Luteolibacter flavescens: one gene and its partner. The protein of the gene in region 2 interacts with the protein of the main gene of each other region in a pairwise test. Links are inferred from orthologs where the notes say so. Each region holds a gene or a part of one and is shown on either strand. Other genes may lie near its edges.

Region 1 (3,908 bases), on a different replicon or contig from region 2:
ACTCGCAGAGGCCGAACGCTACCTGCCGGAAGTGGTGACCGAGCTGGAAGAAGAGCTGGAAAACGCCGGCCTTCGCCACGACTCTATCACGATCCGCATGACGGGTTGCCCGAACGGTTGCGGCCGTCCCTTCATCTCCGAGATCGGCTTCGTCGGTCGCGGTCCGGACCGCTACAATCTCTACCTCGGCGGCGGGCACGCGGGCCAGCGGCTCAGCAAGCTCTACCGCCAAGACATCCACTCGAACGAGATCCGCGGGCTCCTGTCTCCCATCATCCAGCGATTTGCCAAGGAGCGGAATGCAGGCGAACACTTCGGTGACTACGTCATCCGCGCCGGCATCGTCGCCGAAACCAAGCAGGGCTCCGACTTCCACAAGAACATCAAGGAAGAGGCCCTCAAGAACTGAACCGACCATGAACCACAGGGAATGTGAAACCGGATACCAGCGGTGTCGTCCTTAGGCCGACCCACCGCTCCGTCTTTCCGTTTTTCGATTTCAATTCATTCCCTCGCGTTCATCGCGGTTTATCAAAATGTCCACCATCACTCGCATCGCCACCCCGACCGAAGCCGAAGCGCTCTCGGACGAACTCGCCCGCCTGAAGGCCGGCGAGCGGCTCAAGCTCCTGCACCAGCACTACGGCAGCCGGTTGGTTGCCTCGACCAGCTTCGGCCTGCAGGCGGCCGTCATGCTGAAGCTCATCGCTGACAATGCACCGGAGATCCCGGTCATCTTCATCGATACCGGGTATCACTTCCCGGAGACCTACCGCTATGCCGACCAGCTCGTGAAGGAGCTGGGCACGGATCTCCGCATCTATCATCCCACCCATTCTTCCGCCCGCATGGAAGCCCTCTACGGAAAGCTGTGGGAGCAGGGGAAGGAGGGCCTTGCCAAGTATGGCGTCTTCACGAAGGTCGAACCGATGGACCGGGCGCTGAAGGAACTCGGAGCCGACGTCTGGATCAGCGGGGTGCGCCGCAGCCAGTCCAGCACGCGTGCCGCGCGGGCCTTCGCCGAGCAGCAGAAGAAGACGCTGAAGGTTTACCCGATCCTCGATTGGGCAGACGCGCAGGTCTCGGTTTTCATGAACCAGCATGACCTGCCGCATCACCCGCTGGAGGCGGAGGGCTACGTCACCATGGGCGATTGGCACAGCACCGTTCCCGCGGTGAACGGACTCTCCGCTGAGGAGACCCGCTTCAATGGCGAGAAGTATGAGTGCGGTCTCCACCTGGACTCCGGCAACTCGGACTTCCAGATCTAAAGCCAGCCTCCGTTCGTCGCTCTTTCCATGAAATCCCCGCGCAGGCGATCACATGTTAGAGTAGGCGGAGGGATCCATACCGGCATGTCTCGCCCGGATGGCGGGGCTGCCGGACGGCGATCCGTCGTGACCGGCCGTGACGTAATTTGCCCTGTTTTTCCGTCGCATTCCGCGGCCAGCCCCCCTCAGACTCTCATCCAACATACCGCCCCATAAAGCTATGCCAATCGCAGACTCCATGGTTGCCACCGTTGGCAACACCCCGCTCATCCGCCTGAACAAGCTGACCCAGGGCCTCGGTGCCGAGGTGCTGCTGAAGGCCGAGTTCTTCAACCCGCTCTTCAGTGTGAAGGACCGTATCGGCAAGGCGATGATCGAGACCGCCGAAAAGGAAGGCTCTCTCAAGCCCGGCGGGCTGATCATCGAGCCCACCTCCGGCAACACCGGCATCGCGCTCGCCTTCGTGGCCCGCGCGAAAGGCTACCGCTGCATCCTCACGATGCCCGAGAGCATGTCGATCGAGCGCCGCGTGCTGCTGCGCCTGCTGGGTGCCGAGATCGTGCTGACGCCACGTGCGCGCGGCATGGGCGGTGCGATCGCGAAGGCGAAGCAGCTCCTTGAGGAAAACCCGGGCTCATTCGGTCCCGGCCAGTTCGAGAATCCCGCGAACCCGCAGATCCACCGCGAGACGACCGCCGAGGAAATCTGGCGCGACACCGATGGCAAGATCGACGCTTTCGTCGCAGGCATCGGCACCGGTGGCACCATCACCGGTGTCTCCGAGGTCATCAAGGGACGCACGGACCTGAAGACCTTCGCCGTGGAGCCGGTGGCCAGCCCGGTCATCACGCAATTCCGCAACGGCGAGGAGCTGAAGCCGGGTCCGCACATGATCCAGGGGATTGGTGCCGGCTTCATCCCGAAGAACCTCAATGTGGACATCATCGACGATGTGATCCAGGTGACCAACGAGGACGCCTTTGCCACCGCGCAGGCTCTCAACACCGAGGAAGGCATCCCGGCTGGCATCTCCACGGGAGCGAACGTCTGGGCCGCCATCCAGCTCGCGAAACGCCCGGAATTCGCAGGCAAACGCATCGTCACCATCGGTGCCTCCTCGACCGAGCGCTACCTCTCGACGCTTCTCGCCGAGAAGGTCCGCGAGGAAGTGTCGAGCCTCCCGGTCGCGGAGATCTGAGCCGTTGCCGACAGACTGATTCAAACGAGCGCCCCGTCCGGAAGGTCGGGGCGTTTTCATGTCCGGGATGTGTGAGACACCCTGAGCCAAGGGCTTGTCACGGGCGGGAGGGCAGCTAGCGTGAGGCATGCGTTTCCCACTCCTCGTCGCGTCGGTCCTCGTGGCCGGCAGCCTTTCCGCCCACGCCGGGACACCCCAGCAGGCGGACGGCATCCGTCGTTCCTACGAGGCGGATATCAAGGCATGGGTGCTGAAACTGCACGTGGCAGGCAGCGACGCGGAGCGCAAAAAGGTCGCCGAGGAACGCCCGGACGCAGCCGCGGCAGCGAAGCGGATGTGGGCGGCGATCCAGCCGAATCTGGCCGAGGCGTGGGTTGTGGAACCCGCCGCATGGCTGCTGAAAATTTCCGCAGGTCAGGTGACCGTGGGTGAGAACGGCATGGCCAAGCCCCTGCTGGGCGATGCTGGTGTGGCAATCCGTGCGGCGGTGGAAAAGCATCACTTGGCCAGCAAGAATCTCTCGCCGATGTGTCTCGCGCTGGTGGCCTCGCCCGATCCCTCGTCGCTCGCCTTGCTGGAAAAGATTGAGCGGGGAAACCCGGACAAGAAGGTTCAAGGCGTGGCCGCGCTCGGCATCGCCATGCTGCTGAAGGACCTCAGCGACGAACCGGAGGTGATGCGCCGCCGCCTGACCATGCTGAAGAAGGCCATCATTGAAAGCAGCGACGTAGAGGTGAATGGCGTGAGCGTCGCGAAGCTGGCGGAGGACGAGCTCTACATCATCCGCTTCCTCAGCAAGGGCCGCGAGGCACCGGATCTGACCGGCACCGACTCCGGCGGACGTCCGATGAAGCTCTCCGACTACCGGGGCAAGACGGTGGTGCTGCTCTTCTGGCGCTCCGAGGAAATCGGCACGGAGGAGCTTTGCGACATGGTGAAGAAGATCCGCGCGCGTTTTTCGGGACAGCCATTCGAGATCGTCGGCGTGAACCGCGATCCGCAGGCTACCCTGCGTCAGCTCCAGGCTTCCGGGCTGGTGGACTGGCCCAATTTCTCCGATCCGGATGGCAAGCTGACCGGCGAATACCGCGTGGGTATCTGGCCGCTCGCCTACGTCCTCGATGGTACGCGGAGGATCCACTACACGGGCGCGATGGGCTCCTTCGTGGAGCTGACCGCTGCCGCGGTGATGGCCGAGAAAAAGTGATCTTGGCGGGCCGGCTCAAGCTCCCGGATGAAAGACGTGAGCCGCCCACGGGGCTGACTTCCAGGCTTCGTCAGCCAGCGTGAGATCCACGATGAAGCGTGCGATCTCTGTGCCGCTGTAGTCGCGGTGATTCCGCTCCCAGCCTTTGCGCGCCATGGCGAGGCGCTGGCCGTCGTTCTCCGAGAAGTATCGTACTTTCTCAGCGAGGTCATCGATGCCGTCGAAATACGCG
Region 2 (4,053 bases):
GAAAACTGCGAGAGCTTCCGCCACCACGAGAGGAAGGGCCGGTAGCCCGCGAGGAGCGCACGGTCGATGGTGAGAATGATGAAGGCCCACACCGCGGCAACCGGGTAGATCACCTTGGCATTGTCCGTCAGGGTGGACAGGGCGTAGGCGCAGGCGATGAAGGCGAAGGCGCAGGGCACCAGCACGGTGGCCCCGAAGGCGACATACTTCCGCTGCTCCCAATTCGGGCACTGCTCGAGGGTCTCGGTGCCGGCACCGGACAACCAGAAAAACAGACGCTTGAAGGGATTTGACCGGTTCATAAAAGACGGATGAAAACGGGAATATTCCCGGAAAGCGAGGCTGCGCTCCCGGCTTGTGGCGAAAACGCTTCATTCCCAAGCGATCTCTCAAAAACGGATGCCGATTCGCACTCGGGAGACTCCCGATTGAAACATCAGAAATTCACCTACAATCGATAACTGATTCCTATGAATTCACACAGTATCAGATGACGAAAAAGCCATCAAAAGGTCTTCGCAAATGTACAAAAAGAAGCCCGACCGCTGTGCCTCAGGAAAAACCCAAAAACCTAAGGCTCAAGCGGTCGGGCCACCTGCCGGGAGTCTCCTCCCTGACAAGACCTTTTATTTCGGAGGAGTCATGCTCTCGCAGCTGCCTCACATGTAATATAACGTCGTGAGCCGGATTTTTGTTTCAGTTTTCTCTGATTTTTTTCCGCAATCTTCGTCACTCGCTCAGGCTCTTCCACTGGCGGGATTTCATCTCGTCGATTTCCCCCTGCAGCTTCTGCTTGGGACCGCTTCCTTGGCCTTGGGTGACCGTCCTCACGGTCTTGTATTCCTCCCGCAGGACCAGCGGATGGACGAGCGAGCACCAAACCTTCCCGGACTGGATGGTCAGTTCGCCGCTCGAGGCATTCCCATCGAGGGTGGTGTCGTTCTTGATCGAGACGTCGCCTTCCACGGCGAAGCGCCCGCACGGATGCCCCTCCATTGCCTCCGTCGCCTCAAAGGTCAGCGTGATCCTGCCACTCGCCCCGCTATCGAAAAGCAGCGCCAGCGAGTCCCCCTCCAGCACCAGCGTGTCCCCGGCCGACCAGCGACGCGACGAGGAAAACCACTGGCGCCGCGGCATCAGCCCGTGCTGCACCAGGATGCCCGGCAGATTTGGCAGGAGGTTTTGCTCCAGCACCTTCAGATTGAAATCCATCGGCCCCTTGCGAGGCGCGAGCTGCCAGCCCTGCCGGGTCTGCTGGAACTCCACCTTCGCCCCGGCGAGGCTGACCGGCCCCGGAGGCGGCGGTGGTCCAGTCGTGGCCTTCGCCTTTGCCTTCTCCATCGCCTCCTTGGGATCGACCACCTTGCCCGCCTTTTCGATCGCGAGCGTGAGCCGGGAGCCCTCCCGGCGGAACATACCGACGATCTCGAACGTACCCTCCAGCACCAGCGTCTCCGTCCCCAGGGCAGAGTTCGAGATCTTGCGTGTGCGGTGAAATGTCGCCCGATCCGTCACGCGGGCCTCCACGCTGGTCGGAAAGGCCAGATCACGACGGAAGCGCACGCCCTCCGCACCGGAGTCCACCTGACCTGCGAACTCCGACCCGACCTCCCCGCCCGGTTGAGAGGGCAGCTCGGGATCTTTCGAGCCCTCGATCTTTTCCCGCGCCGCATGGACGGCCCGCTTGGCCTTGTCACATGACGCCATCCCCAGAATGAGAAGAGGCAGGACAAAAGCTAAGGATTTCATGAATGTCAGGTATCACGGATCGAGACCCGTGACCACTGCTACCTTCGGTGAGGCAGGAGCTTATCGTCCCCGGCAGCCGAGGCGCTGGTCCATTTCCAAGGCAGGCGCATCCTCACGGCTGACTCCCACCACCACGGCAGGCACGCCGGCCACGGTGGAGTGCGGCGAGACATCATTCAGCACGACGCTGCCTGCACCGACCTTCGCGCCCTCGCCGATCTCGACACGGCCCAGGATTTTCGCCCCGGCACCCAGCAGCACGCCGGAGCGCACGATGGGATGGCGGTCACCTGAGTCCTTGCCCGTGCCACCCAGCGTCACCTCGTGGAGAATGGAGACATTGTCCTCAATGATCGCCGTCTCCCCCACCACGAAGCTCGTCGCATGGTCGAGCAGGATGCCGCAGCCGATGCGGGCCGCCGGATGGATGTCCACGCCGAAGACCTCGCTGGCGAGACTCTGGAAATAGAGTGCTAGCTCGCGCCGCCCGCGCTGCCACAGGAAGTGGGAGATGCGGTAGGTGGAGATGGCCATGAAGCCCTTGAAGAAAAGCAGCGGCTCCAGCGGCGAGCGGCAGGCGGGATCGCGCTCGACGATTGCGCGCAGGTCATGCGCCACGCTTTCCACGAGCTGGTCCTCACCGCGCAGGATCCCCGCGAGCAATGGCCCGAGCTCCTCGCGCGTCATGTCCTCACGGGCAAGTTTCCGCGCCAAGCGGACGCCCAGCGAGGCTCCCAGACAGGGCTGGCGGAGGACCACATCCTCCAGCAGCGACCGCAAATGCGGCTCGTCCACGGCCACCCGGGCGGCCTCTTCTCGGATCCAATTCCAGATTCCGGTGGAATCCACCTGCTCCGACTGACAGAGTCGAACAGCCTTAGCGCTTCCGCCCTCATCCTGCCTGTGCTGCTTTGCCTCCATGCGCATTTCCCAAAAGCTCGACTACGCGTGCCGCGCGATGGCCCAACTGGCCAAGCGTCACGACGGGCGAACGATTACACGCCTCGACGAGCTGGCGCAACGCGAAGCCGTGTCCGCCAATTTCCTCGTGCAGATCCTCAATGACTTGCGTCGTGCGGGACTCGTAGAAAGCCGACGCGGAAAGAGCGGCGGCTACCTGCTCGCGCGCAAGCCGGACACGATCAACCTCCGCGAAATCGTCGAAGCGGTGGAGCCTTCGCTGCTCTCCTTCTCCACCCACACCGAGGGTGAAAGCGGTGTGGCGGTGCGAAACGCTTGGGAAAGGGTCGCCAAGGAACTGAAGGATCACCTCGAGCGGATCACTCTGGTCCAACTGGCGGACCGCTCCGAAGCGCCGATGTTCTACATCTGAGCCGCCGGCAGTTCCCGGGTGCGGAAGATCAGCTCGTTTTCCACGTCCTCCCCTGCCGAGTCGACCTGATGCCAAGCGAAGCTGCAGCTCAAGCCGGGCCGAATGACGTAGCCGCGCTTTGCCCAGAAGGCGTCGTTCGACCGGTAGCCATCCGGCTTCAGCGGATGATCCTCCGGCCGGACGACCGCGCAGAAGCAGAATTTCGAGAAGCCCAGCCCGATGGCGTGTTGCTCGCGGTGATCGAAGAAGGCATGGCCGATCCCCTTCCCCCGCCATGCCGGATCGAGCACCGACTCGCCGAAGTAGAACCAGCCTGACGGATCGATGCCCGCCTTTTCAAAAGGTTCACGGAAAGAGGCATCCGCGTCCGACATCGGAAGCCCCGTGGACACCCCGACTATCTGGCCGCCGGCCTCCGCCAGCACGAAGACACTCTGCGGGCACTCCGCGTAACTGCGGAGATAGCCCCGCTCGCTTTCCTCGTCCCCATCGTAGAGGTAGGGGAACTCGCGGAAGACGGAGATGCGCAGTCGAGCGGCATCCGCCAGGTAGGGCAGCACCTCGGCACCGGCGAGTCGGCGAACCACGAATTCCATGCGCCGGATCTGGCAAAAGCCAGCGCGGCGGCCAAGCCTCAATCCACGCGGCGCTCGACCGGAGTGAGCGAGAGCGTCAGCTCCTCGTTCCCGCGCTTCAGCCTCACCGGCGTGGCAACGCCCGGGCGCAGGAAAAAGAAGGCATTCACCGCATCGGCATACTCGGTCAGGGAGCGTGGGCCCACCTGGAGCAGGACGTCGCCGGTCTTCACCCCGGCGAGTGCGGAGGGAGATCCTTCCTGCACGCGGGTCACCTGCGGCGACTTTGCATCCGGGCGCAGGTAGAGCCCGATCCAGCCACGGCTGACATGTCCGCCGCGCTGCACGTCTTCCAGCACGCGCCTCACCACTTCGACCGGGATGGCGTAGCCACTC

What was found.
Region 1: the proteins of cysE (region 2) and cysK interact in binary tests that used the Escherichia coli proteins (3 or more experiments, as listed by UniProt). The link is inferred for Luteolibacter flavescens from one-to-one orthologs.

The regions. Positions count from the first base shown.
Region 1 is NZ_JAPDDS010000001.1:256,392-260,299, forward strand. Bases 628-3,480 are described here. They hold cysK (cysteine synthase A), read left to right. Parts: upstream 628-1,491; coding sequence 1,492-2,469; downstream 2,470-3,480. Other genes in these bases: OKA04_RS01065 (phosphoadenylyl-sulfate reductase), read left to right, coding at 628-1,271; OKA04_RS01075 (peroxiredoxin family protein), read left to right, coding at 2,597-3,480. Outside these bases: OKA04_RS01060 (NADPH-dependent assimilatory sulfite reductase hemoprotein subunit), read left to right, coding at 1-409; more of OKA04_RS01065, read left to right, coding at 537-627; more of OKA04_RS01075, read left to right, coding at 3,481-3,676; OKA04_RS01080 (glycosyltransferase family protein), read right to left, coding at 3,692-3,908.
Region 2 is NZ_JAPDDS010000003.1:289,756-293,808, forward strand. What follows is about bases 705-3,702. They hold cysE (serine O-acetyltransferase), read right to left. Parts: upstream 2,599-3,702; coding sequence 1,810-2,598; downstream 705-1,809. Other genes in these bases: OKA04_RS07005 (hypothetical protein), read right to left, coding at 730-1,749; OKA04_RS07015 (RrF2 family transcriptional regulator), read left to right, coding at 2,669-3,082; OKA04_RS07020 (GNAT family N-acetyltransferase), read right to left, coding at 3,073-3,678. Also shown: OKA04_RS07000 (DUF4407 domain-containing protein), read right to left, coding at 1-302; OKA04_RS07025 (S1C family serine protease), read right to left, coding at 3,717-4,053.